2 regions of the Peribacillus sp. FSL P2-0133 genome follow, and region 1 is predicted to be linked to the other one. Evidence: riboswitches for the same ligand, from Rfam matches in the RefSeq annotation. Region 1 holds a riboswitch; the other holds the start of a gene.

Region 1 (4,215 bases):
ATATTGGTACCCAAAATGCGGCACATGCCGTAACGCGAAGAAGTGGCTGGATAATCATGAACTGCAATATGAAGCGATCCATATAGCGGAAAATCCGCCTTCGCGAACAGAAATTGAACAACTATATAAAATCAGCAATTTGGAATTGAAGAAGTTTTTCAATACTAGCGGTCAAAAATATCGGGAGCTGGGCTTAAAGGATAAGCTGAAAGAAGCTTCTGAAGCAGAAATGCTTGATATATTGTCCACGGATGGCATGCTTCTGAAAAGGCCGATTGTTACAGATGGCAACAAAGTGACGGTAGGTTTCAAAGAAGAGCAATTCGAACAGGTTTGGAACTGAAATTTCACAAAATATTTGGTTAATTCCTTACTTAAACGAACAATCTACCTTATAATGTAATAGATAAAATAAGATGTACATATGGAGGGTTAATAATGACAACAACACCAAAAGAACTTCGTTACACTAAAGAACATGAATGGGTCAAAACGGAAGATGGAACAGTGCGCATTGGGATTACAGCTTTCGCACAGTCCGAGCTTGGGGACATCGTATTCGTTGAGCTTCCGGAAATCGGCGATGAATTGAAAGCGAACGAACCATTTGGAAGTGTTGAATCCGTTAAGACCGTTTCTGAGCTTTATGCACCTATCAGTGGCAAGGTTGTTGAAGTAAACGAAGATTTAAGTGACAACCCTGAATATGTAAATGAGTCTCCTTATGAAAAGGCATGGATGGTCGTGCTTGAACCATCTAATAGCAGTGATATTGAAAACTTGATGAGCGCTGAAGAGTATGAGAGTTTAATCAACGGTTAAATAGAAGGAGAGGGGGGACTGAAAAGGCCTGCTCTCTTTTTCATTTTGTACAGTGGCAGTTGCGCACATAATTCGTGAGATGGAGTGATGACATGGAGTGGGGCGAATTCGATAAAGTGATCATTGTAGAAGGCAGTTCCGATAGAAGAAAAGTTGCCTCCGTTTTAAATGAAGATGTGGAAATAAGATGTACGAATGGGACCATATCATTAACTAAGCTGGATGAATTAGTGGATGAATTGATGGATCGTGATGTTTATCTCCTTTTTGACGCAGATGAATCAGGAGAAAAGCTGCGGAAGCAGTTCCGAAGGGAAATGCCGGAAGCGAACCACCTGTATATTAATAAAATGTACAAAGAAGTGGAAAGCTCACCCGAACATCATATCGCAACTGTGCTACTATCTGCCAATATGAATGTGAAAATGAAATTTTTAAGTCAAAGGGTGAACGACTAATTGATGCAGGAATGGAAAGAAGAAGAGTGTAAGCTTGCTGTTGAAAATGGGGAAACCTTTTGCTTATATTTATATACGCCTTTATGCGGCACTTGTCAGGTTGCATCCAAGATGCTGACGATATCCTTGGAGCTGTTTCCGGAATTGAAGGCAGGCAAAATGAATATGAACTATGTCCATGCAATTGCCGAATCATATGAAATCGAAAGTGTGCCTTGTTTATTGCTTTTCAAAAAAGGAAAGCTGCACAAAAAAATATATGCCTTTCAATCCGTTCCTTATTTGTACGGATTGCTTAAGGAAATCAGCTAAGAAACCAATCAGAACCGTGGTTGGTTTCTTTGTTGCGGACATTCGAATGCGAGATCGGAATTAAATAAAGAATATTCTAATAATTTATTGACTGATTTATTCTAAAATGCTATATTTTGAATTAAGTAATGGCAGAATTTAATAGTTCTTATCAAGAGTGGCGGAGGGACTGGCCCGACGAAGCCCGGCAACCGGTATAAATTTTATATACGGTGCTAATTCCAGCAGAGTGTTGGCTCTGGTAGATGAGGTGTGTTCTTGAGACCTCTTCTTGTTGAAGTGGTTTTTTTGTTTATAAAAGGCCAGATATCATATAATTCCAACTAAATCCATAGAAAAAGGTGAAATCATATGTCAGGGAAAAAGTTGCGTTTCGAAACATTGAGTGTTCATGGCGGTCTGCAAGCTGATGAAACAGGTGCACGTGCAGTTCCTATTTACCAAAGCAATGCATACTTGTTCAAAGACACCGACCATGCAGCGAATTTATTTGGCCTAAAGGAGAATGGCTATATATATACACGGCTTCATAATCCCACGGTCAGCGTTTTTGAGGAAAGAATGGCCTTATTGGAAGGCGGTATCGGCGGGTTGGCAACAGCAAGCGGAATGGCTGCCATCTCACTTTCAATCCTGAACATTGCCGCTGCAGGTGACGAGATTGTTTCAGCCTCTACATTATATGGCGGTACGTATAACCTTTTTGAAAATACTCTTCCCAAGTATGGGATCAAAGTGAAGTTCGTTTCTCCCGATGACCCTGAAAATTTCAAAAGGGCGATTACGCCAAGAACTAAAGCCATTTTTGCCGAAACGATCGGTAATCCAAGTTTGAGGGTGCTTGACATTGAAGCGGTAGCGAAAATCGCCCATGAAGCCGGCATACCTTTAATCATTGATAATACCTTTGCGACACCGTATCTTTGCAGACCAATTGATTTTGGCGCGGACATCGTCATCCATTCCGCTACAAAATGGCTTCTGGGAAATGGAACGACACTAGGCGGTGTCATCGTGGATGGAGGGAAGTTCGATTGGAACTCGCCAAACTACCCTGGCTTCACGGAGCCTGACCCAAGCTACGACGGTCTTGTATACGCCGAGGCAGTAGGACCTGCCGCATTCATAACGAAAGCCCGAGTTCAGTTACTTCGAGACTTAGGCCCTGCGCTAAGTGCCCAAAGTGCATTCCAGTTTACGCTTGGACTTGAAACGCTGCATGTAAGGATGAAAGAGCATCTATCAAACACCAAGTCTGTCATTAAATATTTAAAAAACCATCCTGCCGTGACTTGGGTTTCGCATCCTGGTGATGAGGATCATCCCGATAAAGCCCTTGCAGATAAATATTTACCTAAGGGAGCCGGATCTGTCGTGACGTTTGGAATACAAGGTAATCGCGAAGCTGGGGCAAAACTTATCAATTCGGTGGAATTATGGTCCCATGTGGCGAATGTAGGGGATGCGAAGAGCTTGATCATCCACCCAGCCAGTACGACCCATCAACAATTGAATGAGGCGGGTCTTGCGAAAGCGGGTGTGCGCGCCGATCAAGTCCGTTTATCCATCGGGATTGAAAATGTAGACGACTTAATAGAAGATTTGGAGCAGGCAATTGAAAATGCGACGAATATCGTTTCCTTGACTTCCAAAACGCTTTAACCAAAGTTCCTGTTCATTCTTGAACTAGAAATAATATACATTGCGCTCCTTTTTTATCTATGATAAAATTTCTCCATACTAAAGAACTTAATGATGTACAAATATTCTATATATTAGCTCTTATCAAGAGAGGTGGAGGGATGTGCCCGATGAAACCCGGCAACCGACAAGGAGATTTCCTTGGAAAGGTGCCAATTCACACAAAGTTTAATTACTTTGGAAGATGAGAGAAAGGCCTGTTTCTTCACCTGCCTTTCTGCTCATGCAGAAAGGTTTTTTCTGTTTTAATGGGGAAAACATGTGCATGATATGAGAAACAGACTAATAATGTAGAGAAATCAACTAAGTTCATAGGTTTTATTGGATAAAAGAGGTGAGGATTAATGATTACATTGACGAAAGTCAGTAAGCTGTTCCGAACAGGAAAAGGAAACAGTGAGACGATCAAGGCTGTAAATAATGTGAATGTTGAAATAAATAAAGGTGAGATTTTCGGTATCATCGGATACAGTGGAGCGGGGAAAAGTACTTTGATCAGAATGCTCAATGGATTGGAAACTCCTACAGAGGGATCCGTTGTGGTGGCTGAGAAGGAAATTTCAAAAATTAAAGGGGCTCAGCTCCGTAAGGCCCGTCAAGAAATCAGCATGATTTTCCAACATTTCAATCTATTATGGTCAAGGACCGTTCAGGAAAATATTTCTTTCCCATTGGAAATTGCAGGAGTTTCTAAAACTGAACGGACCAAGCGTGTGAACGAATTGATCAAGTTAGTCGGACTGGAAGGCAGGGAAAAGGCCTATCCTTCACAATTAAGCGGAGGGCAAAAGCAAAGGGTGGGAATAGCCAGGGCTCTGGCAAATAACCCTAAAGTGCTGCTGTGTGATGAAGCGACATCTGCCTTGGATCCGCAGACTACCGACTCCATACTCGAATTGCTTGTTGACATCAATCAGCGCCT
Region 2 (4,215 bases), 610 kb from region 1:
GAACGAATTCATCGAAGTAAGCGACCGTTTGGAATGAATTAGCATCAATTTCACCTTCACTTAAAGCAAGGTTCGGTTGGATATAATCATTGAAAGTGACCAGTTCGATATTAAGCCCTTCCTCTTTCGCTATGTCGACAATGTATTCCCATGTTCTTGTATCCCCGCTGCTGACACCGACTTTTACTGTTTTCACATCATCCGAACCGCCTGATGCACCTTCTTCTTTCCCGCATGCTGCAGACACGATGGCCAATGCCAATACTATGATCGTTAATAAGATTTTCTTCATTTCTCCTACCTCCTGTTATTTTTATCTTCTTCTGATTTTTCTTGAAACAAAATTCCCGGTGGATTGCAATAATTGAACGATGATCACGAGCGCCGCCACTGTGACGATCATCGTCATCGTATCAAACCTTTGATAACCGTAAGCCAAAGCTAAATCTCCGACCCCGCCTGCACCGACGGCACCTGCCATGGCCGTAGATCCAACAAGCCCGATTGTCGCTGTTGTAAATGTAAGGATCAACGAACTGAGTCCCTCGGGAATCAAAAAGCGATAAATGATTTGCCATGTCGTCGCCCCCATCGCCTGAGCTGCCTCGATGATCCCTTTGTCCACTTCCAACAGGGAGTTCTCCACAAGCCTGGCGATATAAGGAGCCGCGTAAAAGATTAGCGGAACAATGGCCGCATTCGTTCCGATTGCACTGCCTACAATCATTCTTGTAAACGGAATAAGTGCTACAAGCAAGATGATGAAAGGAACCGACCGCAATATATTGATGATCGGGTTCAATACATTAAAGACCCATTTATTCTCCAGGATGTGACCCTTTCTTGTAATGACAAGCAGGATACCGAGCGGAAGCCCAATCAATCCGGAAAATACCAATGAGATGGCTACCATATAAAGTGTGTCACCGAAAGCTGTCGACAGCTGATCTGCCGTTATTTCCATTCCCCAAAGCGTATTACCCATTTATCTGCACCTCCTGGACGAGAATCCCCTCATCTTTAATATATTGATAAGCCTTGTCCACCTCATTTTTGTTCCCGGTCACTTCGATGATCAAATTCCCGAAAGGCGTTTCCTGAATTTCAGAAATATTGGCTGATAAGACACTTAAATGAACATCATATTTCTTCGAGATGGTTGAAAGTAAAGGAGTACCCGAAGTAGTCCCAATAAAATTAATTTTCCAAATAATCGGGATATGGGACCCTATGCTTTTTAGGAAACTTTGTGGAATTTCGTCATGTATGACCGTTCTCACGAAGTTTTTTGCAATATCCGTTTGCGGCTTCGCAAACACTTCGAAAACCGAACCTTGTTCAACGACGCATCCGCCCTCCATGACCGCTACCTTATTGCAAATTTCCCTGATGACAGACATCTCATGAGTGATTAGCAGAATGGTAATATTGTATTCTTTATTGATTTTCTTTAAGAGCTGCAGAACAGCACTCGTTGTTTGTGGATCCAATGCCGATGTAGCTTCATCACACAATAAGATCGATGGATTTGTAGCCAATGCTCTCGCAATGCCGATCCGCTGCTTTTGACCGCCGGATAATTGTTCCGGATAACTCTTTGCTTTGCTTGATAAGCCAACGAACTCCAACAGCTCGCCTACCCGCTTTTTGATTTCTTTACCAGGGGTTCCCGATAAAATCAGCGGCATGGCGATATTATCAAAAACGGTCTTTGAGTTTAGCAAATTGAAATGCTGAAAGATCATCCCGATTTTTTTCTTTTCTGCCCGCAATTCCTTCGCGTTCAATTTGGTTAAATCCTTGCCCCCAACAATCACCGAACCATCTGAAGGATGTTCAAGCAAATTGACCAACCTGATCAACGTACTCTTCCCGGCCCCGCTATAACCGACTACACCGAATATATCCCCCTTTTCAACCGTCAAATTAATGCCCTTCAAAGCCTCGACAGTCTGTTTCTTTGTTTGATAAACCTTTTTGACATTTTGAAACTCAATCATCCAATCTCCCCCCATGCTGTTTATTTGTACGAATTCATTATCCAGAGAAGAGCTTTGCAAAGTTTCATAATGTTAGGGTTAAATTTTTGGAATTTACGAGTAAATGCACCAATAATCCAAATAACCATATACATTTTGAATAAACAAAAGAGGCCTCTTCCGTCATCAGACAGAAGAGGCCTCTTTTAGACATAAAAAAGAGTAAACTCTTAAATTAATTATCTAAGAAAAGCTCCTTCTTATCTTTCAAACTTTCGTCCGTTGGAATTAGCACAGTATTTTTACAAAAGTAAAAACCCGCTGCCGAGGTATCATAGGGCCAAGTCCCTCCACATCTCTTGATAAGAATTAACGTTATATTTAATTATGTCCTTCACTATATATTCTAATTTCTCTAAAGTCAACCATATTTTTTTCGTTCTAAACATTTTCATAGTATAGTGAATTGACGCTCTATAAATTATATTAATATAATTTTATTTCGTTTTTATAATGTTTTACTCATTCTCCATACAGGGTATTTTTCATTTTCTTCCCTTATCTTCATCATGCCTGATTTCGTATATAAACGAATCGCCCTTCCATTTTCCGGAGAAACCCTTAAATGATATTCGGATACATTAAATTGCCTGAAAAAGTTTTCTGCGTAGCGAACCAATTCCTTGCCAAGGCCTTTACTGCGGTAATCGGGAATAAGATAAAAAAGATTCACATAGCCAATCTCCGTTCCTTCATACTCACGAATTTGAAGTTCCATTTGTCCAATCGGTTCTTGGTCCTTTTCAATGATCACCTGTCCATCCGGAAATTTGCGGACCCGTTCTTTCATTCGTTGCAGATATGTATTTTCATCTCCAAAACCATCTTCAGATCCAAAACTTACAACATAGGAATCTTTCCTGAATTTAATGATAATATCTTTATCTTTGTCCGTATCAATGGTACGAAAGATCAACTTCATTCACCTCTATCATTTTAGTAAAATAGTTTTTAAGCAAGCAAACCTAATTTTACTTACGCATTTTTATGATATTTTTTTTCATAAATAATAGGCTTAACTGGGCCCTTTCGTTTTTGTGCCTTGATGAAAAAACATTTGCCACCTTCCATTCGTACATTTCCAGATTGAACTCCTTAAGGTATGTTCCTCTTTATCTTCATCAAAAATCCGGTACGTAGTTAACACGGTATCCTCAGACAATGGATGCATATCAAATTGACTTAGTGTCATTTTCACCGCTCCGGCTCCCTCTTGCCCCAAAAAATCGCTTTTAGACCATATGTTACCCGAACTGCCGAACTCAAGGAAATCATCTTTCAATAATAATGAAAGCTCTTCTGGTGATGTACGGACTTCAGTTTTTAACAATTTCTCCTCCAGCTCATACAGATGCTCTTTTAACAACGAAGATTCACTTTCCATTCATCTCGCCCTCCTTTTCCCTCCAAGTAACAAATTAGGAAAATGGTGTATAATTAATACGTCGATTTTCATACGGTGGTGATTCTATGATCCATGCTGTCAAAGATTTTTTATCCAGTTGCTTGCTGATTACCAGTTGGTTAATATTTGCGGTCAGCAGCATTTTTTTCTTTTTTTCGTTTTTAACCGTTTTTGCCATACCTATTTTCTTATTAATATTTTTAACTGGCTTACTTTGTTTCCATATTTCCAAGAAACTGGACTCACGACGGATTTCTAAGTGTTAAGAACAATTTATTCCACAATACTTGCGGTAATTCCTTTTTGACTGCCATTCGATGCGAACTATTCCTTACTAAAACCGAATAATAAGGGCCTCAAAAAAGATCATTCCGTCCTACATCACTCCCACAGCCCATCTGCATCATTGAGTCCATAAAAAAAGGAGCTGCAAATGGCAGCTCCTTTTTCTGTGCATTCGTTTGTTTCCCATCAGTGTTATCGTGATAGGGTACCTTGCAGACGATTCGTTTCGGCGATTACTTTTTCTTCATCGATCGTTAAGCAGCGCCTTTCTTTCACGACCATCTTGCCATCGATGTATACATCACATACATCATTTCCGCGTGCTGCATAAAGCAGGTGCGAATAGGCTTCACTCAACGGCTGCAGGTGTTCTTTGTCATAAGGGTAAATGGTGATAAAATCTGCTTTTTTACCAGCTTCCAGTGATCCTGTATGGCCCATGCCTATCGCTTCGGCTCCCATTCTTGTGGCCATGGCGAGTGCTGT

What was found. Region 1 has a riboswitch for S-adenosylmethionine ahead of MKY17_RS26050 (O-acetylhomoserine aminocarboxypropyltransferase/cysteine synthase family protein). Riboswitches for the same ligand answer to the same signal wherever they lie in the genome.
Region 2: linked by a shared signal. The riboswitch ahead of MKY17_RS22905 (methionine ABC transporter ATP-binding protein) and the one ahead of MKY17_RS26050 (O-acetylhomoserine aminocarboxypropyltransferase/cysteine synthase family protein) in region 1 are both predicted to bind S-adenosylmethionine.

Annotation. Positions count from the first base shown of each region.
Region 1 covers NZ_CP150254.1:5,371,671-5,375,885, reverse strand. The annotation lists gene MKY17_RS26070 (arsenate reductase family protein) at 1-343, shown strand, start outside; gene gcvH (glycine cleavage system protein GcvH) at 439-822, shown strand; gene MKY17_RS26060 (toprim domain-containing protein) at 915-1,280, shown strand; gene MKY17_RS26055 (thioredoxin family protein) at 1,284-1,592, shown strand; SAM riboswitch class I at 1,738-1,844, shown strand; gene MKY17_RS26050 (O-acetylhomoserine aminocarboxypropyltransferase/cysteine synthase family protein) at 1,944-3,254, shown strand; SAM riboswitch class I at 3,372-3,484, shown strand; gene MKY17_RS26045 (methionine ABC transporter ATP-binding protein) at 3,638-4,215, shown strand, end outside.
Region 2 covers NZ_CP150254.1:4,760,901-4,765,115, forward strand. The annotation lists gene MKY17_RS22895 (MetQ/NlpA family ABC transporter substrate-binding protein) at 1-292, opposite strand, end outside; gene MKY17_RS22900 (methionine ABC transporter permease) at 314-964, opposite strand; gene MKY17_RS22905 (methionine ABC transporter ATP-binding protein) at 978-2,000, opposite strand; SAM riboswitch class I at 2,237-2,348, opposite strand; gene MKY17_RS22910 (GNAT family N-acetyltransferase) at 2,488-2,955, opposite strand; gene MKY17_RS22915 (DUF4440 domain-containing protein) at 3,055-3,423, opposite strand; gene MKY17_RS22920 (hypothetical protein) at 3,458-3,676, opposite strand; gene MKY17_RS22925 (amidohydrolase family protein) at 3,922-4,215, opposite strand, start outside.